DNA from 2 places in the Enterobacter cloacae complex sp. 394F7 genome. Region 1 is predicted to be linked to the other one. Evidence: predicted binding sites of a transcription regulator. Region 1 holds the regulator's gene; the other holds the start of a gene.
The links. The regulator Fur, encoded in region 1, represses iron uptake genes when iron is present. The targets are predictions, from matches to a motif close to ATAATAATGAGAACNACTATCAA.
Positions count from the first base shown of each region.

Region 1 (15,053 bases):
ACCGTCTGGGGCGTGATTATCCCGGTTGTGGGTCTGTGCATTATCGGCTGGTTCTGGTTCAGTCCGACCCTGTACGCGAACTCCTGGAACCCGCACCATGTGCCGTTCTTTTCCGCTGTGGGGTCCTCTATCGCCATGACGCTGTGGGCCTTCCTTGGTCTGGAATCTGCCTGTGCGAATGCGGAAGTGGTAGAGAACCCGGAAAAGAACGTCCCGATTGCCGTTCTTGGCGGAACGCTGGGCGCGGCGGTGATCTATATCGTCTCCACTAATGTTATTGCCGGTATCGTACCGAACATGGATTTGGCTAACTCCACGGCGCCGTTTGGGCTGGCCTTCGCGCAGATGTTCACCCCGGAAGTCGGGAAAGTGATCATGGGGCTGATGGTCATGTCCTGTTGCGGTTCACTCCTCGGCTGGCAGTTCACCATTGCGCAGGTGTTTAAATCTTCGGCTGACGAAGGTTACTTCCCGAAAATCTTCTCCCGCGTGACCAAAGCCGATGCGCCGGTGCAGGGCATGCTGGCCATTGTCATCTTCCAGAGCGGATTGTCGCTGATGACCATTAGCCCGTCGCTGAACAGCCAGTTCAACGTGCTGGTCAACCTGGCGGTGGTGACAAATATCATTCCGTATATTCTGTCGATGGCGGCGCTGGTGATCATTCAGAAAGTGGCGAAAGTTGATCCCCGCAAAGCTCGGGCGGCCAATATTGTGGCGCTGATTGGGGCGATTTACAGCTTCTATGCGCTCTACTCATCCGGCCAGGAGGCGATGCTTTATGGTGCGATGGTGACCTTTATGGGCTGGACGCTGTACGGGCTGGTCTCACCGCGGTTTGAATTAAAGAATAAACATAGTTAGGTAAAAGCAAAACGGCAACCCAGGGGTTGCCGTTTTTCGTGTTTTCACCCTCTCCCTGTGGGAGAGGGCCGGGGTGAGGGCATCAGCCCGCGCCGAACACCACTTACGCGTTTTTCAGCACTTCGCTGACAATCTCTACCGCTTCTTTCTCAATCTGCTGGCGATGCTCAGCGCCGAGGAAGCTTTCACAATAGATTTTGTACGCATCTTCCGTACCGGATGGACGCGCGGCGAACCAGCCATTTTCGGTCATCACCTTCAGCCCCCCGATAGAGGCACCGTTACCCGGCGCTGCCGTCAGACGGGCCGTGATGGGATCACCGGCCAGCGTGCTGGCACTGACCATCTCCGGAGAGAGTTTAGACAGGGCTGCTTTCTGTGCGGAGGTCGCGCTTGCCTGGATACGGTTGTAGCTCGGTGCACCAAAGCGCGCCGCCAGCTCGTCGTAGTGTTCCTGCGGGTTCTTGCCGGTGACCGCGGTGATCTCCGCCGCCAGCAGACACATGATGATACCGTCTTTGTCGGTTGACCATGGTGTGCCATCGAAACGCAGGAAGGATGCCCCCGCGCTCTCTTCACCACCAAAGCCGAAGCTGCCGTCATGCAGACCGTCAACAAACCATTTAAAACCAACCGGCACTTCCACCAGCTTGCGGCCCAGCGCGTCGACCACGCGGTCGATCATGGCTGAAGAGACCAGCGTTTTACCGACAGCCACCTCTTTGCCCCACTGCGGGCGGTGCTGGAACAGGTAGTTGATTGCCACAGCCAGGTAGTGGTTTGGGTTCATCAGCCCGGCCGGGGTAACGATACCGTGGCGGTCATAATCCGGGTCGTTGGCGAAGGCCAGATCGAATTTGTCACGCAGTGCCAGCAGGCCTGCCATCGCGCACTCGGAGGAGCAGTCCATACGGATCGCGCCGTCTTTATCAAGGTGCATAAAGCGGAAGGTCTGATCGACGTGATCGTTAACGATGGTCAGATCCAGCTTGTAATGCTCTGCAATGCGTTTCCAGTATTCAATACCGGAGCCGCCCAGCGGATCCACACCCAGCTTCAGGCCGGCTTTCTGGATAGCCGCCATATCGACGATATCCGCCAGCCCTTCCACGAACGGCTGCACCAGATCCTGCTCTTTCACGTGGCCGGACGCCATGGCCGCATCCAGAGAGATACGCTTAACGCCTTTCAGACCATCGGCCATTAAGGCGTTGGCGCGGTCTTCCACCACTTTGGTGACGTTGGTATCTGCCGGGCCACCGTTAGGTGGGTTGTATTTGATACCACCGTCTTCTGGCGGGTTGTGAGAAGGCGTGATAACGATACCGTCAGCCTGTGGGCCACCTTTTTTGTTGTGCACAAGGATAGCGTTAGAGACGGCAGGCGTTGGGGTGAAACCGTTATTTTCCTGCACAATTACATCAACGCCGTTCGCCGCCAGAACTTCCAGCACGGAAATGAATGCCGGTTCAGACAGGGCGTGAGTATCTTTCCCCACGTAGCACGGACCGGTAACACCGTTTTTGGCGCGCTCTTCCGCGATGGCCTGAGCAATGGCCAGAATGTGCGGTTCGTTAAAGCTATGGCGTGCCGCGCTACCGCGATGGCCTGATGTCCCAAACTTCACTGCGTGTTCTGCGTTGCCCACGACCGGTTTCAGCACATAATACTGCGCGGTCAGCTGAGCGACGTTAATCAAATCGCTTTGTTGTGCAGGTTGGCCTGCACGGCTGTGATTTGCCATTACCGGGTCCTTCTGATGCAAGGGTTAAATTGTACCGCAAACCTTTTCAATCAATTCCGCCGGGAACTGCATGGACTGCATGATGTGTTCAACCATGCTGCACTTGCGGCCCGTATTGGTATTGGTGATGACCCAGTACGGTGTGCCAGGGACATGTTTAGGTTTGGTCTGGTTGCCATTTTGCAGCAGCGTCTGCTCGTCGCCCGCGAAATAGACGCGCGTGCGACCGTGCAGCGACTCAGTCGCTTCAGCAAACGCCTTGTTATCCAGTGAATAAAGTGTAGACAGCACCAGCATGAAGCGGTTGACCGCTTTTTTCTGCTCTGCATATTCATCAGACAGCAGCAGCTCGCGCATCGCACGTACTTTGTCTTTCACCTGCACGGCGGCAGGTTTTGCTTGTGCAACAACACTCGGCTGAGACACGACATCTTTAGTGGCTGGGGTAGCAGACGGTGAGGCGGCGGAAATTTTAAGCATTCGCCGTAAAATGTCGGACGCGCTCTCCCCGATATGCCGCGTTTGGCTGGCAATAAACTGATAGAGTTCGTCATCAACTTCGATTGTTTTCATCTTAATCCAGTGCGATATCTTATCTGAATACAAGTCGTTGAGATTATAAAGTCAAATCCCAACAGCGGATAGCGTCAAACCAGGTTGGCGGCAAAAGTCAGATTAAACTGGAACCTTGCAGCCGGGCGGCAGAATGGTCAACATAATACCCTAACCTGTCACACCTAAAAAAAGAACTTTGCCATGAAATTGAATACCCGAGCGCAATCTGCACAATCGCCGAACACGAATCCTCCCATCGTACTGGTTCACGGGCTGTTTGGCAGCCTGGATAACCTGGGCGTGCTGGCACGCGATCTGGTTACCGATCACGATATTTTGCAGGTGGATATGCGAAATCATGGCCTTTCCGGGCGTTCAGAAGAGATGACCTATGCGGCCATGGCGCAGGATCTGCTGGATACGCTGGATGCCAACAATCTCGAGAAAGTGACGTTGATCGGGCATTCAATGGGCGGCAAAGCGGTCATGGCCCTGACGGCTCTGGCACCAGAAAGAATAAGTGGCCTGGTGGTCATAGATGTCGCCCCGGTGGATTACCACGTCCGTCGCCATGATGAGATTTTCGCCGCCATCAACGCGGTGACCAACGCTGGCGTCTCGACGCGCCAACAGGCAGCCGTCGTTATGCGTGAGCATCTGGATGAAGAAGGGGTTATCCAGTTTCTGCTGAAATCGTTCGTTGACGGCCAGTGGCGGTTCAACGTGCCGGTGCTGTGGGAGCAGTACGATAACATCGTCGGTTGGGAAACCGTTCCGGCATGGCCGCACCCTACCCTCTTCATTCGTGGCGGCAATTCGCCCTACGTTACCGACGCCTGTCGCGATACCCTGCTGGCGCAATTCCCGCAGGCACGCGCTCATGTCATAGCTGGCGCCGGACATTGGGTTCATGCGGAAAAACCAGATGCCGTCTTACGCGCCATTCGCCGCTATCTGACTGATACGGCAAATTGATTAAAAAGAGAGCGACTGGAAGGCTGCGGGCTTCCAGTCGTTGGCGTGCCGTTTTTGGTGATGTATGATGGCGCGCTTATCGCCCAGGCATTAGCAGGGCGGCGTGTTTCCCCCGAAGTCTCAGAATCATGGCCAAAGAACAAACGGACCGTACGACACTAGATCTGTTCGCGAATGAGCGTCGACCGGGACGACCAAAAACGAATCCGCTTTCGCGCGACGAACAGCTGCGTATTAATAAACGCAACCAGCTTAAACGCGATAAAAATCGTGGGCTTAAGCGTGTCGAACTGAAGCTCAACGCCGACGCTGTCGATGCGCTAAACGAACTGGCTGACGCGCGTAATATCAGCCGCAGCGAGCTGATCGAAGAGATGTTACTCACCCAACTCGAGACCATGCGCAGTAAGGCATAAGTCCGAAAAATCCCTTTATTACCCTTTTCATGTAGCACAGAGTGCAGTCCTGCGCGATAGCTGTTTCCGCAGGGTTGCCTGTTCTGCTATTATTGCCTTTATCCGTGGACAAATTGCGCCACCATACCATTAAGTATCAAGAGGTTATTTTACTCATGGCAATTATCGGCATTTTCTTCGGCAGTGATACCGGCAATACCGAAAATATCGCAAAAAACATTCAGAAACAGCTCGGTAAAGACGTTGCCGATGTGCACGACATCGCCAAGAGCAGCAAAGAAGATCTCGAAGGCTATGACATCCTGCTGCTGGGTATTCCGACCTGGTATTACGGTGAAGCCCAGTGTGACTGGGATGATTTCTTCCCAACGCTGGAAGAGGTGGATTTCAACGGCAAGCTGGTTGCCCTGTTTGGCTGCGGCGACCAGGAAGATTATGCAGAGTACTTCTGTGATGCGCTGGGCACCATCCGCGACATTATTGAGCCAAACGGTGCCGTTATTGTAGGTCACTGGCCTACCGCTGGTTACCACTTCGAAGCGTCTAAAGGTCTGGCAGACGACGATCACTTCGTGGGTCTGGCGATTGACGAAGATCGTCAGCCAGAACTGACCGCCGAGCGCGTTGAAAAATGGGTTAAGCAGATCCGTGAAGAGCTGCACCTGGACGATATTCTTAACGCCTGATGATTCTTGCGGCGCAACGGTGGTTGCGCCCATAAACCAGGTCAAACCGATTAAATTAATTGCTACAATCTTTTAACTTTTTCGCCCAGACCTGTACAATGACCCCCTGATAAAACGTGGCTTTCACAATGCAAGTTTGTTGGTGATACCACGTTTTTATAAGCATACTTTACCTGAGACTTGCAGTTTTCATTTAGCCATGGCAGTTCTATAATGAGACGCATTATCCCGGGTGCAATTTCTGTCACTTCCTACAGAAGTGAATCGTTTAGCAACAGGACAGATTCCGCATGACTGACAACAATACCGCATTAAAGAAGGCTGGCCTGAAAGTTACGCTTCCTCGGTTAAAAATCCTTGAAGTGCTTCAGGGTCCAGACAATCACCATGTCAGTGCGGAAGACCTTTATAAGCGTCTTATCGACATGGGCGAAGAGATTGGGCTGGCAACCGTCTATCGTGTGCTGAACCAGTTTGATGACGCGGGCATTGTCACCCGTCATAATTTCGAAGGCGGTAAATCTGTATTCGAACTGACTCAACAGCATCACCACGATCACCTGATCTGCCTGGATTGCGGCAAGGTCATTGAATTCAGCGATGATTCCATTGAATCTCGCCAGCGTGAAATCGCCGCACGTCACGGTATCCGCCTGACGAACCACAGCCTGTACCTGTATGGTCACTGCGCTGAAGGCGATTGCCGCGAAGACGATCACGCGCACGACGCGAAATAAACACGTTTCATACTCTGAGCCAGCCGCAAGGTTGGCTTTTTTTTTGCCTGCGGTCTGGCAAAAAAAAGCCCGGCAGCGCAGCGCTACCGGGCATGATAACAGCGGGTTAAAGGCTGTTGTTGCTGCGAATCTCTTTCCAGATCTGATCGCAACGCTTCGCGACTTCCTGATCGTTACCGGTTTTACGCGCCTGGATACAGGCCTGGTAATCCATTACGCGAATATTCTCCTGGGTTGCGAACTGTTCATGCGCTTTCTCTTTTTTCAGCACATTCAGCACGCTCTGACAGGCTTCGATCTTCTCCGGCGAACCTTCCGCCGTATTGATACACGCGCTGTAGGCTTCTTTCAGACGGGAGTCCTCTTTCGGGGCCTGATTCTGCGCACAAGCCACCAGTCCCGATGCCAGCAACGCGACGATTACAATCTTTTTCATATGTAGTCTCCGGTCCGGCGGGAATTACCCCGCCGGACGAGTCATCAGAAGATGGTGAACGGTGCGATAACCATGAATTTCACGTCGCGTTCATCCTGGAAGATGTTGCCGTAACCGCCGGCGTAGCTCGGGATATCGGAGTGGTTGTCGTATTGTGTAAAGTGCAGTTTGAACATAGTACCTTTGGCGCGACCATCCTGCAGGGTGTAGATCGCATCCAGGCTGTAAGCGGATTCTTTGAGACGATAGTTTGGATCGTAGTATGCGTCTGGCGTTGCCATATCAGCAGGCTTCGCATCCCATGCGTAGGCGTAAGATGCCCCCACCGCCCAGCCTGGCAGGTTCCAGTTTTTCAGATCATACATTGCGCCGAAGAAGACTGCTTTTTCGCCATCGGCATTGAAGTCGGAACGGTTATCCCACCAGATATCCAGACGACCGTTTGAAGATGCATAGGTTGGGGTCATACGCTGCAGGAAGTAGCCCTGCTGCCCTTCCGCTTTAACCCACGTTCCTTCAAGACGCAAATCTACCTGACCGACTTTGTAGCCGAAGGTCAGCGCCTGCAACCACGCCGTGCCGTCATAAATATCATTCACGCCACCATCACTGACTTTATCTCGCGTACCGTAGAACTGGTAGCTGGTACTCAGCGGGCTACCCGCGATGTCAAATTTATAACTGGCCTTAGCAAAATACTGATCGATATAACCTTCCGCCTGACCAAATGCCGCTTCAAGCACTAAATCATTTTTAAAGTCGTACTTCGCGCCCAGCGAGTGAAGATAATCCACTTTGGTCTTTTTATCGTTCTGGTAGAACTTGTCCATTTCGATATGCCATGGCGCTTTATACTCGTTGGTCCACATATACGAGAAGCTCAACGCACCTGCGTCACCGTAATCAAAATTGGCGCCCGCTTCTGCCCCCTGATAGGTACCTGGCATAAAGCTCCAGTGCGGTGCTAACAGGGTTTGACCGGTTGGCTGAATATAACCACCGCGCGCCCATACCGGGCCGTATTTAAATTTCGCGGCAGCTTTATACAGGCTGATACCGCTTTTATCTCCGGACCAGTCTTCTTTATACGCTTTATTACTGGAGGAGAAGGCTATTTCGTTCGGGTGGCCGCTGTCACCATTTTCCGCCATTTCAATTGCCGTGAAGGCGGCAATATCCAGACCGAACATATCGGCAGCGTAACCAGACTGGAAATCCAGATTGGCGTTCCAGGTAGAGTGAGAAAGGTTCGTTTTATATTTATCTTCCGTGACATCTTTACGGTCACGTTCACGCTGCCAGTAATAAATACCGCCCGTGAGGGTTGAATCATCGATGAAGCCTGCTGCTTTAGCGTCTGGCGTCACCACCAGGCCTGACATTGCTGTCACACCGGCAATAGCCAGCGCCAGCGCACTACGTTTGCCACTGAACGTACGCATAGATTATTCCTCTTTGACGAATTAAAACGCCTAAAACGGCGAAAAATATAAAAGACCTGATGGTCAGGGGTAGTCGGAAATACCCTCGAATAACTACCGTCTTTAGGTTATTTTTCGCGACGCGAATTATCAATGCTTTTCGGTGGCTAAAACTCAGGATTATGACGAAGAGCACATAATTGGTAGTGCTTTGTAACATTTAACGGGATGCCAGTACTGGCGGGGGAAAAGGCCGATTTTCAATAAGTAACGCGTTAAATGATATTCTTTTTACGGTGCGTCAGACTTTTGAAAGGGGATAAACTTTTTTTAAAAAAAATAAGTAGCACCACATTGACCTGTTATTTTTATAAACGCTATTTGGCTACTGCTTTAAAGGCATGATCACTCTATAAAAAAACGCCGCATTACGCGGCGTTTGTTTCTCATTGACCAGCGCGGCGTTATTATTCGCCGATCTTCGTCCAGGTATCACGCAGACCAACCGTACGGTTAAATACCGGTTTTTCAGCGGTGCTGTGACGGCTGTCCAGGCAGAAGTAACCTTCACGTTCAAACTGGAAGGCTTTACCCGCCTCAGCCGCTTTCAGGGATGGCTCAGCGTAACCCTGTTTAATGACCAGCGATTCCGGGTTGATGGTCGCCAGGAAGTCTTCAGCTGCGCCTGGGTTAGGCACGCTGAACAGACGATCGTACAGACGAATCTCTACCGGCAGCGCGTGTGATGCACTGACCCAGTGGATCACGCCTTTCACCTTACGACCGTCCGCCGGATCTTTGCTCAGGGTCTCGGCATCGTATGTGCAGAAGATCGTGGTGATGTTGCCTTCCGCATCTTTTTCTACGCGCTCAGCCTTGATCACATAGGCGTTACGCAGACGCACCTCTTTACCGAGCACCAGTCGCTTGTACTGTTTGTTCGCTTCTTCGCGGAAGTCAGCACGATCGATCCAGATTTCACCACTGAACGGTACGTCACGACTGCCCATCTCCGGTTTGTTCGGATGGTTAGGCATCGAGACCATTTCGCTCGCACCCTGCGGATAGTTTTCGATAACCAGTTTTACCGGGTCGATAACGGCCATCGCGCGCGGCGCGTTTTCGTTCAGATCTTCACGAATGCAGGATTCCAGAGACGCCATCTCAATGGTGTTATCCTGCTTGGTCACGCCAATGCGTTTGCAGAACTCACGGATTGACGCCGCGGTGTAGCCACGACGGCGCAGACCGGAGATGGTCGGCATACGTGGGTCGTCCCAGCCTTCAACGTGCTTATCGGTCACCAGCAGGTTCAGCTTACGCTTGGACATCACGGTGTATTCCAGATTCAGACGAGAGAACTCGTACTGACGCGGATGCACCGGAATTGTGATGTTATCCAGCACCCAGTCGTACAGACGACGGTTGTCCTGGAATTCCAGCGTACACAGCGAGTGGGTGATGCCTTCCAGCGCATCGCTGATGCAGTGGGTGAAGTCGTACATCGGGTAGATGCACCACTTGTTACCGGTCTGGTGATGTTCAGCGAATTTAATGCGGTAAAGCACCGGGTCGCGCATCACGATAAACGGTGATGCCATATCGATTTTGGCACGCAGGCACGCTTTACCTTCCTCGAAACCACCAGCACGCATTTTTTCAAACAGCGCCAGGTTCTCTTCCACGCTGCGATCGCGGAACGGGCTGTTTTTACCCGGTGCCGTCAGCGTGCCGCGGTATTCACGGATTTCATCCGCAGAGAGCTCGTCAACATAGGCCAGACCTTTATTGATCAGCTCAACGGCATAGGCATACAGCTGATCGAAATAGTCAGAGGAGTAGCAGATATCGCCAGACCAGTTGAAGCCCAGCCATTGCACGTCGTTCTTAATGGACTCAACGTATTCGATGTCTTCTTTTACTGGGTTGGTGTCATCGAAACGCAGGTTGCACTGCCCCTGGTAATCCTGTGCGATACCAAAGTTCAGGCAGATCGATTTGGCGTGACCAATGTGCAGGTAGCCATTTGGCTCCGGCGGGAAACGCGTATGCACTGTGGTGTGCTTACCACTGGCCAGATCTTCATCGATGATCTGACGAATAAAGTTACTCGGGCGGGCTTCTGCCTCACTCATCGTGGATTCCTCAAAGCGTAAACAACGTATAACGGCATATGATCTTATAAGCCGGACGTAGTGACAACCCTTAAAACGTCCCGGAAGAAAATAATGGGGGCATTTGCTGCAAAAAAAAGCGGCGGAGGATCTCCCCCGCCGCTTAAGGCATGACTCTACTCAGGAGCGATTACTTGCCTTTAATCTCATACAGTGGCGTTTGCCCCGCAACCACCTTACCTTTCGCCTGAAGCACCAGGCCGCTGAAGTCGTCGGTGTTGCTGCATACCACCGGGCTTATCATCGAACGGGCATTGGCGTTCAGGAAGTCCAGATCCATTTCCAGAATCGGCTGACCTGCAACCACTTCTGCGCCCTCTTCCACCAGGCGAGTAAAGCCCTGGCCGTTCAGCGCAACGGTATCAATACCCATATGAACCACGATCTCCGCGCCTTTTTCGGTTTCGAGGCAGAACGCGTGGTTGGTGTTAAAGATTTTCACGATGGTGCCCGCCGCAGGAGACACAACGGTTTTCTCCGTTGGTTTCACCGCAACACCGTCACCGACCGCTTTGCTGGCAAACGCTTCGTCAGGTACCTGCTCAAGCGCGACCACCTCACCCGTAACCGGTGAAACCAGCGCGGCGATAGTAGCGGCGTTTGGTACAGCCTGCGGTTTAGCAACCGGAGCATCAGCCACAGGCGCGCTATCCGTTGAGGCAGCAGCAACCGGTCCACGGGCAACCACTTTTTTCATTTCATCGCCGATAGATTCGGCTTTCGCACCCACAATAACCTGGATGGTTTGTTTGTTCAGTTTCACCACACCAGACGCGCCCAGGCGTTTGCACATGGCATCGCTTACGCGCGCAGAGTCGCCAACGGTCAGACGCAGACGGGTAATACAGGCATCAATGGCTTTCAGGTTGTCGGTACCGCCTACCGCGGCGATATAGCTGGTTGCCAGCTGGGTCAACCCTTCTTCGGTATTGCTGTTTGCTTCACTGGTTACGACGTCATCTTTTGTATCTTCGCGGCCCGGCGTTTTCAGGTTAAACATACGAATAACCGCGCTGAACAGGAGGAAGTAGACAACGAAGAACACCAGGCCCATCACAACCAGCATCCAGACGTTTTTGCTGGCTGCCGGCAGGTTGTACATCAACACGTAGTCGATCGCACCGGCTGAGAAGGAGAAGCCCGCGTGAATGCCCAGCAGGGTGGCCACAAACAGGCTGATACCGGTAAGCACCGCGTGCATGAGGTACAGCAGCGGAGCCAGGAACATGAACAGGAATTCCAGTGGCTCAGTAACACCGGTCAGGAACGCCGTTACCGCAACAGAGAGCAGCATGCCGCCAACCATTGGGCGACGCGCTTTTGGCGCGGCCAGATACATTGCCAGTGCAGCGCCCGGCAGACCAAACATCATGATTGGGAAGAAACCGGACATGAACATGCCCGCAGTGCCGTCACCCGCGTAGAAGCGGTTGATATCACCGTGGAATACGGTACCTGCCGCGTTGGTGAACTCACCAATCTGGAACCATGCGATGGTATTCAGAACCTGATGCAGGCCGGTTGGGATCAGCAGACGGTTGATGAAACCGAAGATACCTGCCCCCATTGCGCCCGCAGACACGATCCACTCACCGCCTGCATGAATGGCATGCTGTACCGGTGGCCAGACATAACCAAAGATAGCGGCCAGAATCAGACAGAAAAAGCCTGTCGCAATCGGGACAAAGCGTTTTCCGCCAAAGAAACTCAGGAAATCTGGCAGTTTGATACCCGCCCAACGGTTGTACACTGCACCGCCGACCAGACCGGTAATAATACCCGCCAGAACACCCATGTTGATTTCAGGGTTGATGGTTACCATCGCTTTGGTCAGGATGAAATAACCGACTGCCCCTGCCAGCGCCGCGGCACCCGCGCTGTCTTTAGACCAGCTGGACGCCACGCCGATGGCGAAAATCAGCGCCAGGTTGTCAAATATCGCACCACCCGCTTGCGCGATAAACGGCACGTTAAGAAGATCGGGTTGCCCGAATCGCAACAGCAGTGCTGCAACCGGTAGCACGGCGATAGGGAGCTGCAAAGCCCTACCGAGGCGCTGGAAAAAACCTAAAATATTCATCCTATTCCCCCTACGAGACCCTTGTTAAGGCTCGTGCATTAACTATGTTTTTTATTGTGTCACGAACTAGAAATACAGTTGATGATTCACTGGCATTGTGAGTGTGTGAAAAATTAATTCGTATCGCAAATTAAAAGCGTACTTTTTGTGATTTTTGTCACCAAATATCGTTTATCACCCTCCCTTTCACTGGCTAACATCGAAAACTTATTTTATCATTCGAAAAATCAAGACGGATTGATCCGGCCTGAAAGGTTCCAGGTTACGCTTAAGTATCAGGTCCCGATACCCATCCGCCCACTCTTCTACTTAAACTCTTGAGGTGAACAATGAGACTGATTCCCCTGGCAACTGCTGAACAAGTCGGTAAATGGGCCGCTCGCCATATCGTTAACCGTATCAACGCCTTCAAACCAACCGCCGATCGTCCTTTCGTCCTTGGCCTCCCTACCGGCGGCACACCGCTGACCGCATATAAAGCACTGGTAGAGATGCACAAAGCAGGCCAGGTTAGCTTCAAACACGTTGTCACCTTCAACATGGATGAATATGTCGGCTTACCGAAGGATCACCCGGAAAGCTACCATAGCTTCATGCACCGTAATTTCTTTGATCACGTTGATATTCCAGCTGAAAACATTAACCTGCTGAATGGAAACGCGCCTGATATTGACGCAGAATGCCGTCAGTATGAAGAAAAAATCCGTTCTTACGGTAAAATCCACCTGTTTATGGGCGGTGTGGGTAACGATGGTCATATCGCGTTTAACGAACCCGCGTCGTCACTGGCGTCCCGTACCCGTATTAAAACGCTGACCCATGACACGCGCGTGGCAAACTCCCGCTTCTTTGATGGCGATGTGAACCAGGTTCCTAAATATGCCCTGACCGTCGGCGTCGGCACGCTGCTGGATGCCGAAGAAGTGATGATTCTGGTCCTGGGCAGCGTGAAGGCGCAGGCGCTCCAGGCTGCCGTTGAAGGCAACGTAAACCACATGTGGACCATCAGCTGCCTGCAGCTGCATCCAAAATCCGTCATCGTCTGTGACGAACCGTCCACGATGGAACTGAAGGTGAAGACGCTTAAATACTTCAACGAGTTAGAAGCTGAGAACATCAAAGGTCTGTAATTGAATAACCGCCTCTTCATGAAGAGGCGGCCGCTTTTTTTAACCGGGGGTCGTTATGTACGCTTTAACCCACGGTCGGATTTATACCGGCCATGAAATTCTGGATGACCATGCGATTGTTATCGCCAATGGCCTGATTGAACGTGTTTGTCCGCTGGCAGAGCTGCCGCCGGAGATTGAACAGCGCTCACTCAATGGAGCAGTAATCTCCCCCGGTTTCATCGACGTACAGCTGAACGGCTGCGGCGGTGTGCAGTTTAACGACACCGCAGACGCCGTCACCGTCGAAACGCTGGAAATCATGCAGAAAGCGAACGAGAAATCGGGCTGCACCAGCTATCTCCCAACCCTCATCACCAGCAGCGATGAGCTGATGAAACAGGGTATCCGCGTTATGCGTGAATACCTGGCGAAACACCCAAATCAGGCTCTGGGTCTGCACCTTGAAGGGCCATGGCTGAATATGGTGAAGAAAGGGACGCATAATCCGGATTACGTGCGTAAGCCTGATGCCGAACTGGTCGACTATATGTGTGCCAATGCGGATGTGATCACCAAAGTGACGCTGGCACCTGAAATGACCGGTACTGACGTGATCAGCAAACTGGCCGCCGCCGGGATTGTCGTGTCAGCGGGCCATTCAAACGCCACGCTGAAAGAGGCAAAAGCCGGTTTCCGTGCGGGTATTACCTTTGCGACACACCTGTATAACGCCATGCCGTATATCACGGGTCGTGAACCGGGGCTGGTCGGGGCGATTCTGGATGAGCCAGACGTTTACTGCGGCATCATCGCGGACGGTTTACACGTCGATTACACCAACATTCGCAACGCCAAGCGGCTGAAAGGTGACAAGCTTTGCCTGGTGACGGATGCCACCGCACCGGCAGGTGCAAATATTGAGCAGTTCATTTTTGCCGGTAAAACAATATACTACCGCAACGGACTGTGTGTGGATGAAAACGGTACGTTGAGCGGCTCCTCCCTGACCATGATTGAAGGCGTGCGTAACCTGGTCGAGCATTGCGGCATTGCGCTTGAAGAAGTGCTGCGCATGGCAACCCTTTATCCTGCGCGTGCCATCGGCGTGGATAAACAGCTCGGCAGAATTGCACCAGGCATGGTTGCAAACCTGACGGCATTCACACACGATTATAAAATTATTAAGACCATCGTTAATGGTAACGAGGTCGTCACTGAGTAAGTAAAAGTATGACACCAGGCGGACAAGCTCAAATCGGTAATGTCGATCTCGTTAAACAGCTTAACAGCGCGGCGGTATATCGCCTGATTGACCAACACGGGCCAATCTCACGTATTCAGATAGCCGAACAAAGCCAGCTTGCTCCCGCCAGCGTGACAAAAATTACACGTCAGCTTATTGAGCGCGGCCTGATCAAAGAAGTCGATCAGCAGGCCTCCACCGGGGGCCGCCGCGCAATTTCCATCATCACCGAAACCCGCAATTTTCAGGCCATTGGCGTTCGTCTTGGTCGCCATGACACCACCCTGACGCTTTACGATCTGAGCAGTAAAGCCATTGCCGAAGAGCACTACCCTCTTCCGGAGCGCACCCAGGAGACACTGGAGCACGCGCTGCTCAATACCATCGCGCACTTTATCGAAAGCTGTCAGCGCAAGATCCGCGAGCTCATCGCCATTTCGGTGATCCTGCCCGGGCTGGTTGATCCGGAAAGCGGTGTCATTCGTTATATGCCACATATCCCGGTCGAGAACTGGGCGCTGGTGGAGGCGCTGGAAAAGCGCTTTAAAGTGACCTGCTTTGTGGGTCACGACATCCGCTCGCTGGCGCTGGCCGAGCACTACTTTGGTGC
Region 1 covers NZ_JBXWCS010000009.1:106,171-121,223, reverse strand. The annotation lists gene potE (putrescine-ornithine antiporter) at 1-864, shown strand, start outside; gene pgm (phosphoglucomutase (alpha-D-glucose-1,6-bisphosphate-dependent)) at 968-2,608, opposite strand; gene seqA (replication initiation negative regulator SeqA) at 2,633-3,181, opposite strand; gene ybfF (esterase) at 3,365-4,138, shown strand; gene ybfE (LexA regulated protein) at 4,267-4,554, shown strand; gene fldA (flavodoxin FldA) at 4,710-5,240, shown strand; gene fur (ferric iron uptake transcriptional regulator) at 5,531-5,977, shown strand; gene chiQ (ChiQ/YbfN family lipoprotein) at 6,084-6,413, opposite strand; gene chiP (chitoporin ChiP) at 6,458-7,855, opposite strand; gene glnS (glutamine--tRNA ligase) at 8,302-9,969, opposite strand; gene nagE (PTS N-acetyl glucosamine transporter subunit IIABC) at 10,139-12,088, opposite strand; gene nagB (glucosamine-6-phosphate deaminase) at 12,418-13,218, shown strand; gene nagA (N-acetylglucosamine-6-phosphate deacetylase) at 13,274-14,422, shown strand; gene nagC (DNA-binding transcriptional regulator NagC) at 14,431-15,053, shown strand, end outside.

Region 2 (15,053 bases), on a different contig from region 1:
AGAACTGACGGATGTCGTCGTTGGCATGCGCAAGGGTAAACCCGTCCGCACTCAGCGGGTGCGAGAAGCAGGACGGGTTAAAATCCAGACCCAGTTTGTTGGCTTTGGCCCATTCCACCCAGTTTTTAAAGTGCTCCGGTTTGATTGCGTTACGCGCCACCGGCTCGTCGGACTCCAGATAGATCGCGTGCAGGTTCAGGCGTTTTGGCCCCGGGATCAGGCTCAGCGCCAGTTCCAGATCCGCACGCAGTTCGGTGGCGTTGCGCGCTTTGCCCGGGTAGTTACCCGTCGCCTGAATGCCACCCGTCAGAGAACCGCCCGGGTTCTCGAAGCCGGCGACGTCATCGCCCTGCCAGCAGTGCATGGAGACAGGCAGACGGTCGAGCTGGCGCAGCGCCGCGTCGACATCCACGCCGACGGCGGCGAAACGCTGTTTAGCCAGGTCCCAGGCTTGTTCAAGTTGAGTGGTCATGCGCAAAGCTCCTTAGTCAGTCGTTTTTGCTGAAACTGCGCCCGGTAGCGGGCAATTTCATGGCAGGGATTAGGGGTGAAGGTGGTCAGGCGGGTATTCGCGGTGACCACCGAACGGAATTCGTCGACGTCTGAAAGTTCGTCCAGAGTCATCAGTTGAATACCGATGTTGCCGAGCGTTGAGGCCTCCACCGGACCCGCCACCACGGTGATGCCGCAGGCATCGGCGCAGAGCTGGTTCAGCAGATGGTTCTGGCAGCCGCCGCCCACGATATGCAGCTGGCTGAACGGTTTGCCGCGAAGGCTCGCCAGCTCGCTCAGAACATCCGCGTAGAGCAGGGCCAGGCTGTCAAAAATGCAGCGCGCCAGCTCGGCAGGACGGGAAGGCACCGGCTGACCGGCTTCGAAACAGGCGGCCTGGATTTCGGCGCTCATATGCACCGGGTTAATAAAGCGGTCGTCGTTCGGGTTGATCAGGAACGTACAGGCCTTCAGCTTTTCGGTCTCTGCGATAAGCGCAGGCAGGTCGGCAATGTGCTGCTCTTTCAGCATCCTCTGGAGCAGCCAGAGCCCCATGATGTTCTTCAGCACGCGGTAGCGGCCTTCGGCACCGCCTTCGTTAGTGATGTTTGCTGCCATCGCGGCGTCGCTGGTGTACGGCGTTTTGCTCTCAAAGCCCATCAGCGACCAGGTGCCGGAAGAGAGATAGGCCGCGTTTTTACCGGCCAACGGAGATGCAATCACCGCGCTGGCGGTGTCGTGACTGGCGACGGCGACCACCGGGATTTCATTCCCCTGCGGGCAAATCCAGTAACCGATTACGTTACCCGGATGGGTCGGCGTGCCGAACCAGGAAGGCGAAGCGCCGGTCCAGGCCAGCAGGGTTTCATCCCAGCTGTCGGTGTTGATGTTGACCAGCTGCGTGGTGGTGGCGTTGGTGTATTCCCAGTTCATGTTGCCGGTCAGCCGGTAGCTTAAGTAGTCCGGGATCAGCAGCGCATGCGCCACCTTTTTGACCAGCTCCGGCTGCTGCTCAACCAGCGCGCGCAGCTGATACAGCGTGTTAAAGGGCAGAAACTGAATGCCGCTGCGGCCATAGATGTTGTCCTTGCCAAGCTGCGCGATGGCCTGTGCCATCAGCCCGTCGGTGCGGCTGTCGCGATACGAGACGGGCAGGCCGACGCGGTCGCCGTGGCTGTCGAGCAAAACGTAGTCCACGCCCCAGGTATCAATGCCGATGCTGTCGATGCGTATGCCGTCATTGCAGACGTTGTTCAGCCCGGTGCGGATCTCCGCTTCCAGGGCATCAATATCCCAGGTATCAAAACCGTCCTGTTTTTGCAGGCAGTTGGCGAAACGGTGCATTTCGCGAAGCGTAAGTGTGCGCTTGCCGCAGTCCCAGGTGGCGAGCATTACGCGGCCGCTGGATGCGCCTAAATCGACAGCCACACAATGGCGAAAAGTCATGGTCAGGTCCCTTCTTAAGTCATTGGTGTTGAGTGTAAAAAAGGGAAGAAAAGACCACCTTCTCGTCACTGACAGCCCGAATCTCGCGCTGGCAAGAAAGCAAAGATGAACGTGAGGGAGTTCACAATTTCCAGTCAGGGCGGGGTTTTCGGGCAATGTGACGTTGACCGCATTTCCCGATTTTTCCGTCTGTTTCTTGAAAAATGGACAGCTTTTGCGACGTTTGCTGTCAAAAATTTAAGGTGGGTGTGGAAGGCCTTAATTACTATTTTGAGAACTTTTCTCATTGGTGGGGGCCGTTATGACCGTACTGCACAGCGTCGATTTTTTCCCGTCGGGAACGTCTCCGGTCGCGATTGAGCCACGGCTCCCGCAGGCTGCGTTTCCTGAACATCATCATGATTTTCATGAAATTGTGATTGTCGAGCATGGGACAGGCATTCACGTCTTTAACGGCCAGCCGTACACCATCAGCGGCGGTATGGTGTGCTTCGTGCGCGATCACGACAGGCATTTGTATGAACATACCGACAATCTGTGTCTGACCAACGTGCTCTATCGTTCGCCGGACGCGTTCCAGTTTCTGTCGGGGTTGAACAAGCTCCTGCCTCAGGAGCAGGATGGGCACTACCCGTCTCACTGGCGGGTGAATCAGTCCACGTTGCAGCAGGTGCGCCAGCTGGTGAATCAACTGGAGCAGAGCGAGGACGGGCAGGAGACCCATGCCATTGCCACCCGCGAGCTGCTGTTTATGCAGCTGCTGGTGCTGCTGCGTCGCAGCTCTCTGGTGGAAGGGCTGGCTAATAACGACGCGCGGCTGAACCAGCTGATGGCCTGGCTGGAGGACCATTTCGCCGAGGACGTGTGCTGGGAAGCGCTGGCGGATGATTTTTCGCTGTCGTTACGCACGCTCCATCGTCAGCTCAAGCAACACACCGGGCTGACGCCCCAGCGCTACCTCAATCGCCTGCGCCTGATTAAGGCGCGTCATCTTTTACGTCACACCGATGAAAGCGTCACGGATATCGCCTATCGCTGCGGTTTCGGCGACAGTAATCACTTTTCGACCCTTTTTCGCCGCGAGTTTAGCTGGTCGCCGCGCGATATCCGTCAGGGGAAGGATGCTTCACTCCAGTAACGCGAAGGCAATCACCGTTTTATTGCCGCAAAAAGGCTAATAATGTCCGGTTATTCACCGTAGAGGTTGTGGTGTGGCCGCTCAGTTAATTCTTCGCAAAGATGATTTTTTTGCCTCCGCGAGTCAGGCCGTCGCGGTGGCCGACCGCTACCCGCAAAATGTCTTTGCCGAGCATACCCACGAATTTTGTGAGCTGGTGCTGGTGTGGCGCGGCAACGGCTTACACATCCTCAATGACAGGCCCTACCGCATTACGCGTGGCGATCTGTTTTACATTCGCGCCGAAGACAAACACGCCTACGCCTCGGTTAACGATCTGGTGTTGCAGAACGTGATCTACTGCCCGGACAGGCTCAAACTGAACGTCGACTGGGCGGCCCATATCCCCGGTTTTCTCAATGCCAGAGGCGAACCCCACTGGCGCTTGAGCAGCAGCGGCATGGCACAGGTGCGCCAGACGATCTCCCAGCTGGAGCAGGAGAGCCAGAAGCACGATCCGGTGGCAAACCCGATGGCGGAACTGCTGTTCGCCCAGCTGGTCATGACCCTCAAACGCCATCGTTACGCTACCGATAACCCCTCCGCGACCGTTCAGGAAGCGCTGCTGGACAAGCTGATCGCCCGGCTTGCGGGCAGCCTGAACAAAAGTTTTGTGCTGGAAAAATTCTGCGAGCAGGAGCAGTGCAGCGAGCGCGCGCTGCGCCAGCAGTTCCGCACCCAGACGGGGATGACGGTGAACCACTACCTGCGCCAGTTGCGCATCTGCCACGCCCAGTATCTGTTGCAGCATACGGAGCTGATGGTCAGTGAGGTGGCGATGCGCTGCGGGTTTGAGGACAGTAATTACTTTTCGGTGGTGTTTAACCGCGAGGTGGGGATGACGCCGGTTCAGTGGCGTCATCGCAGTCGAAAGGCAGCGTAATCAGTTCGCCATGCCGAGGCCGACAATGTTAGCGGCAATGATGATCACCACGCAGCCCAGGCTCAGGACGCCCACCGGACGACGCCCGGCGTTATTCCACTCCTTCAGTACCAGCCCAACCAGTCCGCCACACAGTACGTAGAAGCTCATGTGCAGCATCCAGCTTATGTAGTCGTACTGCGGTGGAATGCTGGCGTGACCCCAGGCGTAGAAAAAGAACTGCAGATACCACATGAGGCCACCCAGCATCGACAGCAGCACATTGGTGAGGATTAAGGATTTTGCCAGTGAGAAATCGGCTTTTACCGACAGTTCCTTCACTTTTGCCAGACGAATGAAGCAGAAGCCGAGGTTTACCAGCGCGCCGCCGCCCATGATCACCACGTAGCTTGGCAGCGCCACGTACAGCGGGTCGACGCCCAGCGCGGCGGCCGCTTCGTGCATAGGTTTTGCGGCGTTCATGGCGAACGACATGCCCGCCGAGAAGATGCCACACATCACTGCCAGCAGCAGCCCTTTCTTCAGGTTAAAGTCCTCGGCTTTTATGCCCATCTTGCGCTCTTTCAGCTGACCCGCACGGGTGACGATACCCACGCCGATCACCGCGACAAGCACGCCCAACAGCGTCATCTGCCCGCCTTTGGTGTTGAGCAACACATCGACATTGCCGTTAAGAATGGGCGTCATCAGCGTGCCGACGATCAGGGTAATGCCAATTGCGATGCCGATACCCATCGACATCCCGAGGTAGCGCATGGTCAGGCCATAGTTGATGTTGCCGATGCCCCACATCGCACCGAACAGAAACACCGGCAGCAGGGTGGAGGCACTGAAGGAGGTGAAGTAGCCCCAGAAATCCGGGAGCAGCATGGCGCTAATGGTCCAGGGCAAAATCAGCCAGGAGACGGTACCGCCAACCGACCACATGGTTTCCCACGACCACCCTTTCACCTTTTTGAACGGGGCATAGAAACAGGCTGCACTGGCTGCGCCTATCAAATGCCAGAAGATACCCATCGTAATCGCATGATTCATTTTTACGTCCTCATCGTTTTTATAGCCGGTGGCTTCCCCCCGACTTGATGAGTGTAAAAATTAGGCGGTTCAGGAACCTTCAGAAGGTTGCCGCACTTTGGTTCTGGATGGCAATCAGCACGTTAACCGGGTGAGCAGACTCACAATTTTGTCATTTGGCAAAACCCAAATAACCTTATAAAAACTACGGCATTGATAATCATTTTCAATATCATTTAATTAACTATAATGAACCAACTGCTTACGCGGCATTAACAGCTGTGCCGCCCGACACTAATGGAGAGGATTATGAGTTATACACTGCCATCCCTGCCGTATGCCTATGACGCACTGGAACCGCATTTCGACAAGCAGACGATGGAAATCCATCACACTAAACACCACCAGACCTATGTGAACAACGCGAATGCTGCGCTGGAAAGCCTGCCAGAGTTCGCTAACCTGCCTGTTGAAGAGCTGATCACCAAACTGGACCAGCTGCCAGCGGACAAGAAAACCGTACTGCGTAACAACGCGGGCGGCCACGCAAACCACAGCCTGTTCTGGAAAGGCCTGAAAACCGGTACCACCCTGCAGGGCGACCTGAAAGCGGCTATCGAGCGCGACTTCGGTTCTGTTGATAACTTCAAAGCGGAATTCGAAAAAGCGGCTGCAACCCGTTTCGGCTCCGGCTGGGCGTGGCTGGTTCTGAAAGGTGACAAACTGGCGGTCGTTTCTACCGCAAACCAGGACTCCCCGCTGATGGGTGAAGCGATCTCTGGCGCATCTGGTTTCCCAATTCTGGGTCTGGACGTGTGGGAACACGCTTACTACCTGAAGTTCCAGAACCGTCGCCCGGACTACATCAAAGCCTTCTGGGATGTGGTGAACTGGGACGAAGCTGCAGCGCGTTTCGCCGCGAAAAAATAAGGTTGCATTGACGCCTGTGAGAAGCGAGTCTGTTGACTCGCTTTTTTTGTATCTGAAGGAGTAGAGATGCATTACCCGGTGAATGTGTTTACAGGCAAGGTAAGGGAATACGACGGCAGCCGCCCGAGCGCCATCGCCAAAGTGCAGGTCGACGGAGAGCTGACGTTAACCGAGCTCGGGCTTGCGGGCGACGAGCAGGCCGAGAAGAAAATCCACGGCGGTCCCGAACGCGCGTTGTGCCACTATCCGCGCGAGCATTATCAATACTGGATAACCGAATTCCCTGAACAGGCGGACCTGTTCGTCGCCCCCGCGTTCGGTGAGAATCTCTCCACCGAAGGGCTGACGGAGAAGAACGTCTTTATCGGTGATATTTTCCGCTGGGGTGATGCCCTGATTCAGGTAACGCAACCGCGCTCGCCATGCTTCAAGCTTAACTTCCATTTCGGCATTAACGACATGTCCGCACGATTGCAGAGCGCGGGTAAAACCGGCTGGTTGTACCGGGTGGTGCTGGCGGGGCAGGTATCAGCGGATGCACCGCTTGAGCTGGCGTCGCGCCTGAGCGATGTCTCCGTGTATGAGGCCTGCGCGATTGCCTGGCATATGCCATTCGACGACGAGCAGTATCACCGCCTGCTGTCGGCGGCGGGGTTATCGACCAGCTGGACCAGAACGATGCAGAAGCGGCGTAATAGCGGGAAGATCGAGAGTAGTTCGCGGAGATTGTGGGGAAAATAGTCCCCGTAGAGAGTAGGCCGGGTAAGGCGAAGCCGCCACCCGGCATTTTTGCCTCTGCGCCTGTTATTGCCCGGTGGCGCTGCGCTTACCGGGCCTACAATACAGTGCCAGAGGGAAACTACGAACGCTTATACAACGGCAGCCACAGCGTTAACCGCAGCCCGCCCAACGGACTGTCGTCGGCTTTCACCCAGCCGCGATGCTGCTGCATAGCGGTTTCAACAATCGCCAGACCCAGCCCGGTACCGCCAGATTCACGGTCCCGCGCCTCGTCGGTGCGGTAGAACGGACGGAAAATCTGCTCGCGATCTTCCGGGCTTACGCCAGGACCATCGTCATCCACAATGATGGTGATACCGTCTTTATCCACCGAGAAGGCCACCTCAATCTTCGTATGCGAGTAGCGCAGGGCGTTACGCACGATATTCTCCAGCGCGCTCTCCAGCGTGTTGGGGTTACCGTACAGCGGCCATGGCCCCGGCGGGAAGTTGACGGTGAACGATTTACCCATCTGTTCCGCTTCGAACGCCGCGTTGTCTAACACTTCATGCCACAGCTGATTGGCTTTCACCGTTTCGCTCACCAGCGCGTTTTTCTGCTGATTGCGCGACATCACCAGCAGATCGTTGATCATGCTGTCCAGACGCTGGGCTTCGGTTTCGATACGTTCCAGCTCTTTGCTCTCACCGCTGCGGCGACGCAGCAGCGCTGTGCCCAGCTGGAGTCGCGTGAGCGGCGTACGCAGTTCGTGCGAGATATCCGACAGCAGCCGCTGCTGCGTGGTCATCATGCGTTCAAGAGCGGTGATCATCTGGTTAAAACTGGCCCCGGCGGCAAGAAACTCCTGCGGTCCGGCTTCCAGCTCAGGGTGCTGTCGCAGGTTACCCTGCGCCACTTCGTCGGCGGCGTTTTTCAGCTTACGCGCCGGTTTCGCCAGACTCCACGCCAGCCATAACAGCAGCGGGGAACTGACCAGCATCGTCACAATCAGCAGCAGAAGCGGACGGTCAAACAGCAGGTTGATAAAATCGGACTGGGAATTGCTCGCCGGGCGAATCAAATAAAGCTGGTAGTTATCTTCCCCATCCCTGACTGAGAAAGGGCCCACCATCTCAACCCGACCATATTTTTTCTTCTGCGGATGATCGGCGTTATCCGCCTGGCCAATAAAGTTGCGGATGATCTGCATTTCATTGCGATCCGCGCCAATCACGCGGCCTTCGCTGGTCACCAGCAGCAGGCGTTGTCCGGGAGGTGCCCATTTGTCGATAGCGCGAAACAGCCTGCGCCACCACATCAAATCGTTTGGCGGATCGTTTGCCAGCTCGGCTTCTACGTGCTGCTCGATCATCACGCCCTGACGTTGCTCGCTGTCGAGAAGCTCCGTCATCTGGCGTGAGTCGAGTTTTGGCAACATCAAAACCAGCATTAAAACCAGTGCCAGCGTCAGCCAGAAGATGGCGAAGATGCGGGCGGTTAAGCTTCCTATCATGAAGCGGAAACCATCAGATAGCCGCGACCACGCAGGGTTTTAAACCACGGATGACCGTCTTTACGCTCCGGCAGTTTGCGGCGCAGGTTCGAGATATGCATATCGATGGCGCGGTCAAACGGCGTGAGGCGTTTACCCAGCACTTCCTGGCTTAAATGTTCACGCGATACCACCTGGCCGAGGTGCTGCGCCAGCAGATACAGCAGCGTGAACTCGGTACCGGTCAGCTCCAGCGTTTCACCGTCAAAGCTCGCTTCCTGACGACCCGGATTGAGGCTCAGGGAGTCCACTTCCAGCGTCGGTGAACTGTTGTCAGTATTCTGCTGCTGTTCGCTCCAGTGGGAACGACGCAGGATAGCGCGAATACGGGCAACCAGTTCGCGGTCGTTGAACGGCTTCGGTAGATAGTCATCCGCACCCAGCTCAAGGCCGAGTACACGGTCTAGTTCGCTGCCGCGTGCGGTCAGCATGATAACGGGGGTCTGGTGTGTCTGGCGAAGCTCTTTCAGCGTATCAATGCCGTTTTTCTTCGGCATCATGACGTCGAGCAAAAGTAGATCGATGCTGTCGTCAAGGAGACTCAGCGCCTGCTCGCCATCATGGGCGACCAGAACGTTGAAACCTTCCATGTCGAGCAACTCCTTTAAAAGAGATGTGAGCTCTCGGTCATCATCAACTAACAGGATTTTATTCATTGTTTAAATACCTCCGAGGCAGAAATTACGACATCAAGGCTATCTAATCCATGACTTTACGTTGTTTTACACCCCCTGACGCATGTTTGCAGCCTGAATCGTAGACTGTCTCTCGTTGAATCGCGACATGAAAGATTTTGGGAGCAAGTGATGCGCAAAGTTACCGCTGCCGTCATGGCCTCAACGCTGGCGTTCAGTGCGTTTAGCCAGGCCGCTGTAGCTATCATCGGCGATAACGCGTCCTCACAAGAGGGCATCGCGCAGCACAGCAGCCAAAGCCATATGTTTGACGGCATAAGTTTAACCGAACATCAGCGTCAACAGATGCGAGATCTGATGCAGAGGGCACGACACGATCAGCCCCCTGTTAATGTTAGCGAAATGGAGACAATGCATCGCCTTGTCACCGCAGAAAATTTTGACGAAAACGCTGTACGTGCTCAGGCAGAAAAAATGGCACAGGAGCAGGTTGCCCGCCAGGTAGAGATGGCGAAGGTTCGCAACCAGATGTTCCACCTGTTGTCGCCCGAGCAGCAAGCGGTTTTGAACCAGAAACATCAGCAACGTATGGACCAATTGCGTAAGGTTGCACGGATGCAGCGAAGCTCAGAAACGACGTTTTTCAGTAGCAATAGCAGTACCCGTAGTAACCAGTAAACCCTGTTTTCCTTGCCATAGACACCATCCCTGTCTTCCCCCACATGATGTGGGGGTTTTTTTTGCCCTTCATTCTGATGTGTTAACCGTTTATTCATCCTTTGACTCCGTAACCTTCCGTTATACTAGCGGCATGGCATGACAGGAGTATTTATGAATCAATCCTATGGAAGACTGGTCAGCCGGGCCGCCATTGCCGCGACGGTCGTGGCCTCAAGCTTACTGGTCATCAAAATATTCGCGTGGTGGTACACGGGCTCGGTCAGTATTCTGGCGGCGCTGGTGGACTCGTTGATGGATATTGCCGCCTCGCTGACCAACCTGCTGGTGGTGCGTTACTCGCTGCAACCGGCGGATGAAGAGCACACCTTCGGGCACGGCAAAGCCGAATCGCTGGCGGCGCTGGCGCAAAGTATGTTTATTTCCGGCTCTGCGCTGTTTCTGTTTTTAACCGGCATTCAGCATCTTGTTTCGCCATCACCCATGAACGATCCCGGCGTGGGCGTGGTGGTGACGGTGGCTGCACTTATATGCACCCTTGTTCTTGTAACGTTCCAGCGCTGGGTGGTTCGAAAAACGCAAAGTCAGGCTGTACGGGCGGATATGCTTCATTATCAGTCTGATGTTATGATGAATGGCGCTATTCTTATTGCGCTCGGTCTGGCCTGGTATGGCTGGCATCGGGCCGATGCGTTATTTGCGTTAGGGATTGGCATCTATATTTTATACAGCGCTTTGCGGATGGGGTATGACGCGGTGCAATCGCTTCTTGACCGTGCGCTCCCCGACGCAGAACGCGATGAAATTTATACTATCGTGACCTCCTGGCCGGGTGTCAGTGGTGCTCACGATCTTCGTACGCGGCAGTCAGGGCCGACCCGCTTTATTCAGATTCACATAGAAATGGAAGACAACCTGCCATTGGTTCAGGCTCACGTTATTGCTGAGCAGGTGGAGCAGGCGATTTTGCAGCGTTTTCCTGGGTCAGACGTCATTATTCACCAGGATCCCTGCTCGGTTGTACCCGGTTATGTTGGGCTTTCGTAATTCGTTGTAAAAAAGTGAGCCAGGCCAGCATTTTGTGTATAAATTACCGCCATTTGGTCTGACCTGAATCAATTCAGCTGGAAGTGGTTGATATACTATTTGCAGTATTCGTTGGTCGACAAGTTTCTTCCGGCAACAGATTTCAATTTTGCATTCCTAAGTTCAGAGGTAGTCATGATTAAGAAAATCGGTGTGTTGACAAGCGGCGGTGATGCGCCGGGCATGAACGCGGCAATTCGTGGGGTTGTTCGTGCAGCGCTGACGGAAGGTCTGGAAGTTTTTGGTATCTATGATGGTTATCTGGGTCTGTATGAAGACCGTATGGTTCAGCTCGACCGTTACAGCGTATCTGACATGATCAACCGCGGTGGTACTTTCCTCGGTTCTGCGCGCTTCCCGGAATTCCGCGACGAACACGTGCGTGAAGTGGCTATCGAGAACATGAAAAAACGCGGCCTCGACGCACTGGTTGTTATCGGTGGTGATGGTTCGTACATGGGTGCAAAACGTCTGACTGAAATGGGCTTCCCGTGCATCGGTCTGCCTGGCACCATCGACAACGACATCAAAGGTACTGACTACACCATCGGTTACTTCACCGCCCTGGGTACCGTTGTGGAAGCGATTGACCGTCTGCGTGACACCTCTTCTTCTCACCAGCGTATCTCCATCGTTGAAGTGATGGGCCGTTACTGTGGTGACCTGACCCTGGCTGCGGCTATCGCGGGCGGTTGTGAGTTCGTCGTGGTTCCGGAAGTGGAATTCAGCCGTGAAGATCTGGTTGCAGAAATCAAAGCCGGTATCGCCAAAGGTAAGAAACACGCCATCGTTGCGATCACAGAGCATATCTGTGATGTTGATGAGCTGGCGAAGTACATCGAAGCAGAAACCAAACGCGAAACCCGCGCGACCGTTCTGGGTCACATCCAGCGTGGTGGTTCCCCGGGTCCATACGACCGTATCCTGGCTTCCCGCATGGGTGCGTACGCCATTGAACTGCTGCTGCAGGGTCACGGCGGTCGTTGCGTCGGTATTCAGAACGAAAAACTGGTTCACCATGACATCATCGACGCCATCGAAAACATGAAGCGTCCGTTCAAAGGTGACTGGCTGGACTGCGCGAAAAAACTGTACTGATCGGTGTTTGTATTGTGCCGGGTGGCGGCAAGGTAAATGCAAAACGGTAACCCCAGGGTTACCGTTTTTTATGGTTGCGCCCTCTCCCGTGGGAGAGGGTTGGGGTGAGGGCATCAGGCCACTCATCCACTTTTTTATTCCTCGAAGTTATAGCCAATCTTTTTTTATTCTTTAATCATCAATTCCGTTTCTGGCACGCTGCATTCATCAAAACACTACATATGAGAGCTGGGCGATGAATAAATGGGGCGTGGGTTTAACATTATTGCTGGCATCGACCAGCGTTCTGGCTAAGGACATTCAGTTACTGAACGTGTCATACGACCCGACGCGTGAGCTGTACGAGCAGTACAACAAAGCCTTTGCGGCACACTGGAAACAGGAAACGGGCGACAACGTGGTGGTTCGCCAGTCTCATGGCGGCTCTGGTAAGCAGGCGACCTCCGTCATCAACGGCATTGAAGCGGATGTGGTGACTCTGGCGCTGGCCTACGATGTGGACGCAATTGCCGAACGTGGCCGCATCGACAAAAACTGGATCAAACGCCTGCCGGATAACTCCGCGCCATATACCTCGACCATCGTTTTCCTGGTGCGTAAAGGCAACCCGAAACAGATCCATGACTGGAACGACCTGGTTAAACCTGGCGTATCGGTCATCACGCCGAACCCGAAAAGCTCCGGCGGCGCACGCTGGAATTACCTGGCAGCCTGGGGCTATGCCCTGCATCACAACAATGGCGATCAGGCCAAGGCTCAGGAGTTCGTCAAAGCGCTGTATAAAAACGTTGAAGTGCTCGACTCCGGCGCGCGTGGCGCCACCAACACCTTCGTAGAGCGCGGCATTGGCGATGTGCTGATTGCCTGGGAAAACGAAGCCCTGCTGGCAACCAACGAACTGGGTAAAGACAAATTCGAGATCGTGACCCCGAGCGAATCTATCCTCGCCGAGCCGACCGTTTCTGTGGTGGATAAAGTGGTCGATAAGAAAGGGACCAAAGCGGTGGCGGAAGCCTACCTGAAGTATCTCTATTCGCCGGAAGGCCAGGAAATTGCGGCGAAGAACTTCTATCGCCCACGCGATCCGGCGGTTGCGAAGAAATACGACAGCGTATTCCCGAAACTGAAGCTTTTCACCATTGATGATGAGTTTGGCGGCTGGACAAAAGCCCAGAAAGACCACTTCTCTAACGGCGGTACATTCGATCAGATCAGCAAACGCTAGGCTTTTGTAACGAACGACACGGTGACCCGCTGTGAGAAATCCGCCGGGTTTTTTATTTGGTCATCATTTTGCGTTACTCTTTGGCCTCTACTGAAAACAGGGAACGCATTGTGAAAAAAATTATCTTATTGATTCTGATTGTTATCGCCCTTGCCGCGGGTGGCGTGTACTGGATGAAAGCAGGTAATCCGAATGCGTTGCGTCACATCGTGCTGGACCAGTGTGTGCCGAATCAGATCCAGCACCGCAATCCGGCGCCGTGTGCACAGGTCAAACCTGACGCGGGCTATGTGGTGTTCAAGGATCGCAACGGTCCGCTGCAGTACTTATTGATGCCCACCTACCGCATCAACGGCACCGAAAGCCCACTTCTGACAAAGCCTCAAACACCGAACTTCTTCTGGCTGGCATGGCAGGCCCGTAGCTTTATGAGCATGAAGCACGGATCCGAGGTGCCAGACAGCGCAATTTCATTGACCATCAACTCACCCACGGGCCGCACGCAGAATCATTTCCATATCCACATCTCCTGCCTGCGCCCGGACGTGCGCGAGAAGCTCAATGCCGCGCAGGGGCAAATCAGCACCCAATGGCTGCCCCTTCCCGGTGGACTGGAAGGACATGAATATCTCGCCCGCCGGGTGACGGAGAACGAGCTGGTGCAGCGGAGTCCGTTTATGATGCTGGCGGAAGAGCTGCCGGAAGCGCGTGACCATATGGGGCGCTTCGCGCTGGCGATGGCCCAGCAGTCGGATGGCTCGTTTGTGTTGCTGGCAACCGAACGTAATTTGCTGATGCTTAACCGCGCGTCGGCTGAGGAATTGCAGGATCATCAATGCGATATCCTGAAGTGACCCCACCATAAATAGCGTTTACTCGTCCTGCCTGTCGCCGTAGACTTGCTGAAAAAAACGACAGGAGACAGGCATGTCGCTCTGGTTAACCCACCCTCTGTTTGTGCCCTCAGCGATCGTCGGCGTCACCATTGTGTTATGGGCGACGTCGCTATTGCCGGAATTCATTACCGCGCTGCTGTTTTTCACGGCAGCGATGACCGCCAGAATTGCCCCGCCGGAGGTCATTTTTGGCGGCTTTGCCTCGTCTGCCTTCTGGCTGGTGTTCAGCGGCTTTGTGCTTGGCGTGGCAATCCGGAAAACCGGTCTGGCTGACAGGGCTGCACGGGCGCTCTCCGCCCGGCTCACCGACTCCTGGATGCTAATGGTGGCCAGCGTGGTTCTGCTGAGTTATGCCCTGGCGTTTGTGATGCCGTCGAACATGGGGCGTATCGCGCTGCTGATGCCCATCGTGGCCGCGATGGCAAAACGTGCCGGTATTGCCGACGGATCGCGCGCCTGGTTTGGCCTGGCGCTGGCCGTTGGTTTCGGCACCTTCCAGCTTTCGGCCACCATCCTTCCTGCCAACGTTCCCAATCTGGTGATGAGCGGTGCGGCAGAGGGATCATACGGTATTCATCTGAACTACATGCCTTATCTGCTGCTGCACACGCCCGTGCTCGGTATTCTCAAAGGGTTGATTCTGATTGGTTTAATCTGCTGGTTATTCCCCGGTAGCCCGAAGCCGCCCAGGGATCTGGCACCCGCTGAACCGATGGGGCGAGATGAAAAACGCCTTGCCTGGCTGCTGGCGGTGGTATTGGGAATGTGGGTGACGGAGAGCTGGCACGGTGTGGGGCCGGCATGGACCGGACTCGCGGCATCGGTCATTGTGATGCTGCCACGCGTAGGTTTTATCACCGGAGAAGAGTTCTCGGCGGGGGTGAATATGCGCACCTGTATTTATGTGGCAGGCATCCTCGGTTTGGCCATTGTGGTGACGCAAACCGGTATCGGCCCGGCGGTGGGGGAGGCGTTGCTGAAGATAATGCCGCTGGACGCCGACAGACCGTTCACCAGTTTCCTGGCGCTGACCGGGATCACCACGGCACTGAACTTTATTATGACGGCTAACGGTGTTCCGGCGCTCTACACCACGCTGGCGCAGAATTTTTCAGAGGCGACGGGCTTTCCGCTATTGTCTGTCATCATGATTCAGGTGCTGGGCTATTCCACGCCGCTGCTGCCGTATCAGGCGTCGCCGATAGTGGTGGCGATGGGCTT
Region 2 covers NZ_JBXWCS010000015.1:50,187-65,239, reverse strand. The annotation lists gene rhaA (L-rhamnose isomerase) at 1-472, opposite strand, end outside; gene rhaB (rhamnulokinase) at 469-1,938, opposite strand; gene rhaS (HTH-type transcriptional activator RhaS) at 2,240-3,076, shown strand; gene rhaR (HTH-type transcriptional activator RhaR) at 3,150-3,998, shown strand; gene rhaT (L-rhamnose/proton symporter RhaT) at 3,999-5,033, opposite strand; gene sodA (superoxide dismutase [Mn]) at 5,322-5,942, shown strand; gene yiiM (6-hydroxyaminopurine reductase) at 6,009-6,683, shown strand; gene cpxA (envelope stress sensor histidine kinase CpxA) at 6,802-8,175, opposite strand; gene cpxR (envelope stress response regulator transcription factor CpxR) at 8,172-8,870, opposite strand; gene cpxP (cell-envelope stress modulator CpxP) at 9,021-9,527, shown strand; gene fieF (CDF family cation-efflux transporter FieF) at 9,681-10,574, shown strand; gene pfkA (6-phosphofructokinase) at 10,749-11,711, shown strand; gene AC2FAK_RS19550 (sulfate ABC transporter substrate-binding protein) at 11,947-12,936, shown strand; gene AC2FAK_RS19545 (CDP-diacylglycerol diphosphatase) at 13,047-13,790, shown strand; gene AC2FAK_RS19540 (SLC13 family permease) at 13,864-15,053, shown strand, end outside.
Region 2: the regulator Fur is predicted to act here: its motif matches at 5,226-5,248, upstream of sodA (superoxide dismutase [Mn]).